DNA from 2 places in the Flammeovirga sp. MY04 genome. Region 1 is predicted to be linked to the other one. Evidence: riboswitches for the same ligand, from Rfam matches in the RefSeq annotation. Region 1 holds a riboswitch; the other holds the start of a gene.
The links. Region 1 has a riboswitch for cobalamin ahead of MY04_RS03730 (ABC transporter substrate-binding protein). Riboswitches for the same ligand answer to the same signal wherever they lie in the genome.

Region 2: another riboswitch for cobalamin. It lies ahead of nrdD (anaerobic ribonucleoside-triphosphate reductase); the one in region 1 lies ahead of MY04_RS03730 (ABC transporter substrate-binding protein).

What each region holds. Positions count from the first base shown of each region.
Region 1 covers NZ_CP003560.2:947,823-953,936, reverse strand. The annotation lists gene MY04_RS03745 (MORN repeat-containing protein) at 1-685, opposite strand, end outside; gene MY04_RS03740 (N-acetylmuramoyl-L-alanine amidase-like domain-containing protein) at 891-1,757, shown strand; gene MY04_RS03735 (carboxypeptidase-like regulatory domain-containing protein) at 1,852-4,467, shown strand; cobalamin riboswitch at 4,624-4,797, shown strand; gene MY04_RS03730 (ABC transporter substrate-binding protein) at 4,818-5,972, shown strand; gene MY04_RS03725 (TonB-dependent receptor) at 5,972-6,114, shown strand, end outside.
Region 2 covers NZ_CP003560.2:2,786,991-2,793,104, reverse strand. The annotation lists gene nrdD (anaerobic ribonucleoside-triphosphate reductase) at 1-1,204, opposite strand, end outside; cobalamin riboswitch at 1,314-1,569, opposite strand; gene MY04_RS11310 (hypothetical protein) at 1,735-2,904, opposite strand; gene MY04_RS11305 (hypothetical protein) at 2,946-5,723, opposite strand; gene MY04_RS11300 (hypothetical protein) at 5,727-6,114, opposite strand, start outside.

The DNA.
Region 1 (6,114 bases):
TTAGGTACACCTTACGCTTAGGATATAGTGCTCCTTTCCAGTATTCAGAAACGACCATCCCTACTCTATCGTAACCTTCGTCTGTTGTTTCTACTTCAAAAACTTTAGCGATAAAAACAGCCTCCGATTCGTTGTAAGATTCTTCTACAGATACCGATTCTCTATAACAATCGCATGGTACATACTCGTCTTCTCTCCACTCACCTTGTTCAGTATCTCCATTAGGGTAAAGCATAATTCCTTTACCATGTCTTTTACCGTTTTTCCATTCACCTATATATTGTGCTCCATTCGGATACCAATGTTGACCTTCACCATTTACCTGATTGTTTACCCAAGTACCTTCGTGTCTTTCACCAGTAGCAGTGATAAGCACACCTCTTCCGTGCATTTTTCCATCTAAGAAGCCTCCTTTATAAATATCGCCGGTGGCCCAAGTATAAACACCAGCACCAAAAGGTTGTCCTTTAAAGAAGTTACCTTCATATTTATTTCCATTGGCAAATCGAAGAGTACCTCTACCTTCCATTAAATCGTTCCTCCATTTTCCTTGGTATTGAGTTCCATCTTCCCAAGTATATGTACCGGAACCATGTCTTTTGCCATCTCCGTTATATTGGCCAACATATTTATCTTTTTCAGGATTATCACTTATATCTTGAGCGTAAACACTGGAAAAAGTCAAAAAAATAAATGAAAAAAATATACTTAGAGTTTTATTCAACATCCTTAATGTAATTTTATACGTTGATATCAAGAAAGCTTGTTGATTACAACTTAAACTTTTTGAAGTTTGATAAAGTTTTTTGTCAGCTTAGAGTAAATAAATTTTAAACTCTAGCGAAGATTTATGTAATTTCAGCTTATCTACAAAATTGCAAAAAATTAATATGTCTAAACAATTCTTCGCCACAATTTGCCTTTTATTTATCACTTTTTATGGGAAGTGTCAAGTTACTTGCAGTATTCCTAACAAAAAAGCCTTCGAAGAACGTGTCGATTCGCTCAATAAAATTGATTTAGACTCTTTAAATCAATCCCAGAAAGTAATCAAAATTGCTCAAACTTTTTTGGGAGAACCCTACATGGAGAAGACACTTGAAGTAGACACTAAGAAAGAAACAATCGTTGTAAACTTTACTGGATTTGATTGTACCACTTTTGTAGAAAATATGATTGGCCTATCTAAATTATATACAGGTGAGGAAAATGAGAAATATAGAACTTTGAACCATTATGTAAGTATTCTTGAACATATTCGGTACAGAGATGGTAAGTTGAATGGATATACCTCTAGACTTCATTATTTAACAGATTGGGTAAGAAATAATGAAGCAAAAGGCATTTTACATGATATTACTGAAGAAATTGGTGGAGAAACATATGATAAAGAAATCAACTTTATGAGTACACATATCACTGCTTATAATCAATTAGTTGATAACGATTCGGCAGTTACGGAAATCCGTAAAGTGGAGGCCAATATCAATAAAAAACCTTTATCTCAAATCTACATCAAAGATATTGCGAAAGTAGAAGATAAAATCCAACCTGGAGATATCATCGCTTTAGTATGTAAGGTGAAAGGTTTGGATGTTGCTCATGTGGGATTGGCGATCAGAAAAGATGATGGGCGAATCTATTTACTTCATGCTTCCCAATCAAAAGGAAAAGTAGTCATTACTGACAAACCATTAGCAGAATGGCTGAAAAACAGCAAATTGAATACAGGAATAACTGTTGCGCGACTAAATTAATTTTGTATATTTGACCCACGATCTTCTGACTAAAGATCTTTTTTTAACTATTTCTTTGGCCAATTTCTCATACCAAAGACTAACCAACATGAAAATGAAATCAATCTACTTGCTCCTGCTGGGATTGTTTACCAATACTCTTTTGTCTGCTCAAGATTTAAAAGGTAAACTTATAGACCAAGATGACAATTCCCCTATTCCTTTTGCAAATGTTTCTATAAAAGGAAAATACATGGGTGCCGCTACCAATGAAAAAGGTTATTTTAGAATTCCCATTAAAACTGAAAATCTTAAGGACACTTTAGAAGTTTCATGTATAGGTTTTGAGAAAAAACTCATTCCAATAGCAAAGTTGTCTTTGATGATGATGAATGATATTGGGTTACAATCGAATGCGACGGAATTGGACTTAGTCGTGGTTAAAGCTAAAATGCCTACTGTAAAGGACATCATACAAAACACGGCTAAAAAGTTCAAAAAAGAATTTAGACAAACTCCCTATCTAGGTGAATTTTACTATGCTGAATTGAAATACCAAAATGATGAATTCATTTCTGGCTTGGAAGGAAGTGGTGATATTTATTTCAATGAATTCGACCAAAAAACATACGAAATCACAGCATATAGAGGTGTTAATAATCTACTATTTGATCAACTCCGTGAGAACAAAAACCACAATTGGAATTATGATGAAAGTTGGGACTTTACAAACCTTCCTGAAAAAGATAAACGACAATTAGAAAAAGGTGGAAACATTAAAGAGACGGAAGATTATTATAGAAATCGCAACCTGATTCAATCTAAATTCTTATTAGGATACACTTGGAATATCATTCAAAACGGTCCTTTATTTAATGCTAATTCTTTTAAATACGATTTAGAAGATCTCTACTCTGAAAATGGGTTATCGATTTATGTACTTTCTTATAAAAGTGTGAATTCTAAAATTCAAGGTGCTGGAAAACTATATATCCGTGAGAATTATGAAGTTATTAAAATTGAAAGTGAGGATTTCTTTATTCCACTAAGTAAAGATCATTTTGATAATGTCTATCCATATATCAGTAATAGAAAAAACTCTAAAGGTAGCATACAATTAGCCTATAGAGATGGGCAAAACTACATTCAAGATGTAGACTATCAATTGGTTTATGACGATCCAAAAACCAAAACCACTTATGAGGGGCACTTAGATATTGTTAATTTCAGCACAGCTGAAGGTTATTCATTAAATGCTGGTAATAATTTTAGACTATCTGATAAAGTCGCCCTTTGGGTAGATATGGAATCACCTTTTGCAAAATATAATGGTGCGTATTGGGAGTTTAGATCGATTGATAGCAATAAGTATTCTCAACTAATCAATCAAAAAGAACTATCCTACACTAGTCTATACGATAAACGTGATTCTATCCGAGTGGAATATGATAGTTATTATAAAGGAAGAACTGAAGATCAACGTAAGAATGTGGCCATGAGTGATTTCATGAAGTACAAACAGACACGTGAATTACTAAAAAGAAGTACTTACACTCATCAAAATCACAAGGATATAAAAAATGAATTAAAAGAAATTAGAACGACTTATTTTGATCCTTATTATTTTAATAAACAAAGGGAAGAAATATCAGATAGTTTAAATTATCATTACACTTTCATGAAACAGATTGATGAAAGTACAAACATCCTTAATAATCTTGCTTATCATACTGACTATAAAGCTTCCAACCAATTGTTACAAGCGGTATTCAACAATATGGCGGATACCTTATTTGTTTATAAAGACAGGTTAAACGAAGATTTTATCAATGAAAATAAAGGTAATATCATTGCCTTATGGATTGAAGCCAATACGATCTACACAGAAAATTTCACAGATACGGTTAAAGTAAATAATCAAAACCACTTAATCTCAGTACTTAAACATTTCGATTTAAACGATCCGAATATTTATTCAAGTCCTGTGCTAGCTGAATATATTGCAGAAAGTATTCATACTCAGATAACCATAGTAGAAGATGATTTTACAAGTATAGAAAAAGGTCGTTTCAACCATCAAGCGAATACTAACTTAGAAAGATTTCAGGAAATCAATCAAAACGTTATTCAAAATGAGGAGTTGCAAGAAAAAGTATTGTTCGAGTACTTATCAAAATACCACTATTACAATGATACTTTGAGTAATGCTAAATTCAATCAATCCGTTGAAGTGTTTAAAAACACCTATCCTACATCCTCTCAAATTAAAGAATTAACCGGGCTAGCCAACAGAAGAAAAGGGTTCAAAGAAATAGATTTTCCAAAAGACATCTTGGTAACTGATGTTCATGATGAGGAATATTCTAAAAATTTTGATAATGGTACTTATGTGATAAACCTATTTGTAAGTTGGTGTGGCTTCTGTAGAAAAGGACTTCATGAAGATTTCCCTCCTATCATGGAAAGGTATAAAAATTCTGATATAAAATTTGTGTATTTATTCTGTGATCAATCTGATATAAAATGGAAAGAGGAGGTAAATAAACTACCCATTACCGAGCAAGTTCAATATTATAGGGTGACGGATCATAGTATCTCTCAACTAAGAAATACGTTAAATGTACAAGGTTACCCCACTCAGTTTATTGTGAAAGATGGCGTTATTATTAAAAGAATAACTGGTTTAAAACCACTCATTTTAGAAAAAGAATTGAACAATTTAGTTCATTAATACAAGTTTTAATAGGCCTTCTTAAATAATCGACATACTAATTATTTAAGAAGGCTTTTTTCATTTTCAAAATCATAATGTTCCACATCAATAGACCACAAAATTAAATTTACAAATGATCACAATCACTTAATAAGTGATACTTTGGAATTGTTTTATAACTTTTCTTCATCCATATTTGCATCAACAAAAGGGAATTTGGTGAGAATCCAAAACAGTCCCCGCTACTGTAACTTTTCCTATTTATTTAGGTTTTTGCAATACCACTGGGCAACCGGGAAGGTTCGAAATAAAAAGAAGTCAGGATATCTTTTGTTGTAGAATTATTCTTCGGGTGAAAAGTGAAAACAATGAAACGTCTTTTAAATGTACTCCTCATTTTAGGAGCATTATCCACAGTTTTATTTAGCTGTGAATCTCATACAAACAAAACTTCAAAGGAAACTTATCAAAGTTTTACTGCAACTCCTCTGCAAGTAAAATACGCTAAAACTTTCTCTCTTGACTATAAAGGTGATTACAAAGTTTTACATCTAATCAATCCTTTCAACGACAAAAAGACCTCTTATGTATTATTGCAAAAGGGTCAATCATTACCAACTGGTTTTACTCAAAACCAAGTAATTCGTATTCCTATTTCAAACATGATCACTACCACTACATCACAAACAACGATGATGGAAGAGTTGGGTGCATTAGATGCAATTAGAGGTTATGTTGATTCAACTTATATGTACAGTCAGGCTATTGTTGATCGAATGGCTGAAGGTAAAATTATAACAGTTGGGTATGACATTACTGATAATGCAGAAAAGATTCTTATGTCTAATGCAGACCTTGTAATGGTTGTGGGAAATTCTTCTGTAACTGCTCAATCTTTTCCTGTGATTAGAAAAGCAGGTATTCCAATTTTGTCGAACACTGATTGGCAAGAAAATGACTTATTAGGACGAGCTGAATGGGTAAAACTATTTGGAGCATTATTAAATAAAGAAAAGCAAGCTGATGCTTTATTTACAAGCATCGAATTAAAATATAACGATTTAGTAAAATTAGCGAAGCAATCGGATTCACAACCAAAAGTAATTACTGGTTTTCCTTACAAGGGAATGTGGTCTGTACCTGGAGGAAGTTCCTATTTGGCAAAAGCATTAGAACAAACACATGTTTCTTATCCTTGGAGTAATACAGATGAAACTGGAAGTATACAATTAGATTTGGAAGCTGTATTTGCTAAAGGTAAAAATGCTGACTTTTGGGTGAATGCAGGAACAACTGACAACCTACAGCAAATTTTAAATAAAGATTCACGTTATGGGCAATTCGATGCATTTAAAAATCGAATGGTCTTCAACCATAATAAACGAACAAGAGGTGGAATGGCTAGTGATTATTGGGCTACAGGTAACCTTCATCCTGAAATCGTTTTAGCAGACTTAATAAAGATATTTCATCCGGATTTGTTACCGGATCACGAACTCTATTTCTATCAGAAATTACAATAATGATTAAGAGGATTATCACATTAGTGTTTCTCTTTGCTCATGTTTCTCTTTTTGCTCAGGATGAATATCAACTTCCTGATCGTGAATTAAATGAAGTGGAAATTACAGCAAAGACCATGAAGTACTATAGTCAAGGAGCACA
Region 2 (6,114 bases), 1.8 Mb from region 1:
CTAAAGCAAGGGTACCCGAATAAAGAATATCACCAATTTTAGCTTTTTCGTTATACGGTTGATCGTGCTTCCAAATCTTGTTTTTATACATAAACGGAGCAGCTCCCATTAGTTGCTTTCTTTGCCAACGTAAACGTGCTTCCATCATGTCGATTCCAATAAATGCCATCTCTTTTACAAGAGTACAGAATTCCTCCCATGAGTCAGTTTCCATTGCATATTTAGGAAGGTTCATGGTTACAGGAGATAGGTTTCCTCTACCCGATTTTCCGTTATAGCCATGTAGATTTTTTCCTAAACGTGTACGACACCCCATAGTGGCAGGGATTAAATCTGGAACAATTTTTCCGTTTTTATCCAAAATGTCATATACCTCTTGATGGGTGTTGACATAGTTAGGATAGACTCTTTTTATCGAACACTCGTTAGCTAATTGGAAAAGATCCTCGTTTAAAATTTTACCTTCTTCCTTTCTGTATTGCCAAATCTGAATAGGGAAAATTGGAGTGGTTCTTTTTTCTCCAATACCATCCATTGTGGCATTTAGCATGCATTCGATAAACAAACGACCTTCTCTAGATGTATCACATCCGTAATTAATCGATACAAACGGTAGTTGGTTACCTGCTCGGCTTTCTAAGTGATTTAGGTTATGAAGAAAAGCTTCGCAAGCTTGTTTAGTTTCTTCTTTTACTTGGTCCCAAGCAAATGTATCAGGATCGGGTACATTAAACTTAATAGCTGTTTCCATATGTTTATAGAAACTGAGTTTAATGAACTTTGCCATATGGAAATCGAAGGCATTGATAGCGATACCACCAAACTGAGCGTTACTCTGACATTGTAAAACAACAGCAGTGACTTGTAAAGCAGAGCGAATACTTTTAGGAGGACGCATAGTGCCATTCGTTGTATGAATGGGTTTGCTAAGAATTTCTCCAACATCAATAAACATACAGTTTTGCATACCTACAGCATAAGAACTGAAGTCGTGGATATAGATCCATCCTTCTTCATGCATCTTTAAATGCTTTTCGGGAAGTAAGTAGGCTTTTGTGTATTCCTTGGAGATTTCACCCGACATACGGGTAAGTTTTGCAGTAAAAACACCTTCAGGCATGTTGGCGTTTTCGTTTTCTACATTAGTAAGGTTAATTGCTTCATTGGCGAATTTCAGCAATTTACTGTCTTGAGTGATGACCATGTCTTTTGAATTTTTTTGAAACAAAACACAAGGCGCTATTGTAGGAAGTGCAGTAACGTACATCAAATAATTTGGTGGACGCTGAAAACTTAGACATTAACTCGATGTCGGTGGCTTCATTTGCTTGGTAGGTCTTCTGACTTGACTCTAAAAATTGTCCTTCTCACTTTATACTTGATACATCTGATCAAGCGGAACAGCAATGGAGTATCAATTTTTATCAGTTAAATTAAGAGAGCTAAAAGTATTGAATTAGCTATTAAATTAAGTGATGACAACGAGTGCTATACAGCTACGAGCATAGTTCTAGATTCTCACTAGATTCCCTATTATTCCATTTTGGCACCATGCACTTTCAATTTGCAAACACCTGATTTAAAAAGCATTGATGACAATCACTAAAATATTTTAGGAATTTATAAGATGCTGAAAATCGATGGTTTAACGGGATAATTTATTGTAAAATAAAAAGGCTGTCACATTTATTATATGACAGCCTAAAATTCTTATATAAGATTAATTGAACTGAATTAGTTCGCTTCTTGACCTGTAGTAACGCTTACTTTAGAAGGATCGATTTGAATTCTTTCAAGAAGTCTTCTTAATGACTTTGCTTGACCTTTAAAAGAACCCGCCATAATACCGTTTAAGCCATTTGGATTTTCTTTTGCTTTCTCGATAGTATTCATAATCTCTAAAGCTTTATCAAAATCTCTTTTCATTGTGTAAGCTAATGCAAGGTTTAATTTTAAACCATCAGCAATTTCGCCATTTACTTTAGCTTTTTTGTCCTCATAGTTTGCTTCAGCAATTAGTTCCTCCCACAGTGGAATTGACTCATCAATTGTTTCCATCACTTGGTCCATTGTCGTTTTCTTCTTCTTAGAGAAAGAGTAAAGTTTTTTGAATCTATCCGCTAAAGTTTCTTGAAGTTCAGTTAACTGCTTGAATTTAGGATGTGATCCTTTAGCACCAAAGATATAAATCAATTCTCTAGATGAGTCACTAAAAAGTTGTTCTTGAATATCAAGGTGTGCATAATAGATCGCATATTTGAATATTTTTTTGTGCATTTCATCACGAATGTGTTGCTGCATAATCGCTCTTCTCGCTTCATCAGAACCCGCTTTATTAACTTGTGATTTTAAAGTGATGTATTCCACAAAGCTCGAAGCCTTATATTGTAAAGCTTTAGGATTTGATGCAAATAGATCCTTTTCGTAAAGTAATTGTCTATCTGAAGAAGTGATTCTTAACATTGCCTTAGCTTTCAATTTTAAAGCAATATCGCTTCCTTTTAATTCTTTAAAAGAGTTTGCAAGAAAATCAATTGTTGGAGTGTCAATTTCGATCTCGATTCTAAGGTCTTTGTACTTGTCACCTTTACCAGAAAATTTTTCTTTATACTTTTCGAACGACTCTTCATATTTGTAAAGAGTATCATTTCTAGCATCAAGAATTGCTTTTGGTCTGCGATCTTTTTTTACACCTTTAGTCACTGTTTTTACATCAGATTTATCTAAAGTGTTTAGTTCGGTATCTACATTAAACATAAAAATACCTGTTGAGTTGTCTACGATTTCTCCGTTAAGAGGTTGGAATACGTAAGTAACATAAGCCGCAGATTCGCTTGTTCTTTTTTGTGCAAATAAAGTAGTTGAACTAACTACTAAATATAAACGGCAAAACGAAAAGTACATTTTATTTCAATCGAATTGTACAGTTTATTTTGCCGTTTACACTATACTAATATTTTATTACCTGTTCCAGCTTCAAAATAGAAGTAATCACCATTTTCATCATGGTAATATGTATTCCAATTGTAATTTTGAGACAAATCTAAAAGCAATGTTTCAACTGACTGAAACCATGCTAAAGTTGTACTTTGCTTGTTATACAACTTAACTGATTTTGTTGTTGATGCTATAACATTTACATCTGTAATATCATTCTTTACAGCATTCAATTGATCTAGTTGATTTTGCTCATGTTTAAATCCACCTAAAGAAACATCATTTGAAAGACCATGTATCACAAACAATAAATTGATATTCACATTTGTAATAACTGATAGATTTTTAATTGATAAAGATTGAGTTGTAAAGACAAATTCAGTAGTAGAAGAAAGGTATATTTCAATGTTTTTTACTTCGTTCAATCTTCTAACTACACACTCTTTTAATTTTGGTGCATTCCTTAAATCAATATAAATATCATTATAAGAAGCAATACTTGTTATTCCGTTATAATCTTGTGTAGCGTGTTTTACACCGCAATGTTGCAATTCCGGTAAATTACCTTCTATCCTAAGCTGATTAGCATTAGGACTTACACCATGGCCATAGTTGTAAAATCTTATTCTCTCCAAGAAAGGAGCTGAATTAACAGTAAACTCACCTGATCTTAGTTGTTGAAGATAAACTTCTTTTACCCTATGAGTAGAATCAATATTAATTTTAAGGTTGACAAATGACCCTCTAATATCTCTAAAATAGATGTAATCAACTGTTTTTATCTCGTACAAATCAGTCGTTTCGTTAGTATTAACTTCATAGTTTTGGTGAAAAAACAAACCTCCTCTAAAGGTAGTGCCAGGACTTGGATGTGTCATACCCGTAAATACACATTTCTGTTCGTGCTTTAATCTCTTAGCACTATTTGAAGCAATAAAAACACCGCTACAAGTTTGTAAATCTCTATCAGACATTAAGAAGTTATACCAGTCACTTGCAATATCAGCAAGTTCATCAGTAGCAAGTGAGTTTGTAGTCCAATTCAATCTAAACTCACCCGTTGCTAATACTAAAGGATTTACATTGTTCACTCTTGAAGTGACAGTACCCCCATACTGAGAACTACCAAATAACCCATAATTATCAATGTACTGCCAAGCATTGGGTTTTATAGAGTGATAAATATAATCGTCAGATTCCCTTACTTTCTGTTCTTTTACATAAGAACTAATACCTTTAGTATTCCAAATAAAGTATGCTTCTTGTGATTGAGTATGCTCATATTTAGCACAAATGTATGGAAACCAAATATTGCAAATGTTCTCATTATCAACTGTAATATTATAATTTTCTCTTAGTTTGTAGTAGTATGGATGAACATAATTATTAAAGAAATTCTCTACTTCATCAGTAATTAATGACGTTGATTTGATGTAGTAACTTACTGTTGCTTCTATTCTAAGTTTTATAGTTAGATGATCCTTATCAGATAAATCTAAAATAAAACCCCATTGATCTATGCCAATGTAATTTTGATTTACTTTTAATGTTGCTTCTGAATTGAATAGAATATCACTTATATAAATTGATATTATGTTTAAATTATTAAGACTTACATCAAGCAAATTACCCACATCACTATGATACAACTCCACCAAATCCCCTTGCTCCAACTGCACATTACCAACAACACGTTTACCATTCACAAACCACAAAGCAGCCCCTGAATTAGCAGTTATACGACCATCAAAAGATACATAAGTACGTTCCCCAATAGTAGCAGAAAGTAGTTTGTAATTTACAATCTTAATAGTCCACCCCAAAGCGGTAAGATTATCAATACGTGTTTGGATGTCTGGGTTTTCTGAAAGGTCTACCAATACAATCCCCCCGTTAAAAGTACGGTTTGGAATTACGTTATCAGGATCATTCACACGCTCTAATTCTGTGAGCATCCTTTCGAAGTCGTCTGGTTCGTAGAAAGCGTTTTCAAGATCCAAGATTACACCTTCTTGATTGACCCAATTACCTAATCTTAAATCAGGGTTTAAAGCATTTTTAAAACAGATATAAACTAGGTTTAACCACTCGTTTGATGTAAGGTCGATAACACCTGAAACACCTGCATCGCAAGCTGAAATACTATTTATTTTATCCTTACCATCTAGGGCAAACAAATAACTCACTCCTTGTCGATGATCCCAAGTGAAGTTAGTGCCAGATGCTTGTAATTTTGATGAATCTGTATTATAGATAACAAGGTCTGCACATGGAGTAGTTGCCTCTGCAATGTTTGAATATTCTACTGCTCCTGATACCCCTGCAATTTTCACACGGTATTCATATGTAGTGCAATGCTCTAATATGTTATCTATATAATTATTGATGCCGTTTGATGTAGTATGAATAAGAAGAAAGTCTATAGCTCCCTTCTTTCTTCTGTAGATTTCAAATGGATAAGATCCTTGAGCGTTGTCAATCCAATTCAAAGTGATACTTCCCACTTCTGAGGGTGTGGGAATTGCGGTTAGATCTGTTGGAGGTGCAATAACGACAATATCACCCGTGTTTACTCTAATATTACGCGTTTGAAAGTAATTCACTACCTCGGAACGAGATTGATTTTCAGTATCAATAACAACTTCAGTTCCTGCTGGGATTACTCCGTTAGGATCTAAGTTTGGATTTCGTTCTAAGAAAACAGGTAAGCCTTCAACGCTTCCTTCGTTGAATAATACAATATCTAATATATTCATCCCTTCGGATGTGATTACTTTCTTTTTCATTTTTTAAAGCTTCATTAGTTTTCCTGTTACCATGTATGGTTGTCTAATATCAATAGGATCTCCATTACCCACCGTATTTTCTGATACTGTTGCTCCGTGACTGTGCTTCCCTGCTAAATCTGTTTGGGTAGGTACAGAATCTAAAGCTGTTGGTTCCCCATTATTATCATTAGAATTTAATCTAGCAGACATTCCATGAACCAAATTATTATCACCTTGAGTGTTTGGCCATGTTATAGGGTGAACGTGATCTCCGTCTTCAACTATAATAACACCTACTCCATGTTTGTGTGGTGGTAAATTACCCTCAATTAGACTTGAAGATCTATTACCTCCAGTATTTCCAATTACGAAATACTCTCCCAAATTAGCATCAGGATTTCCATTCGCC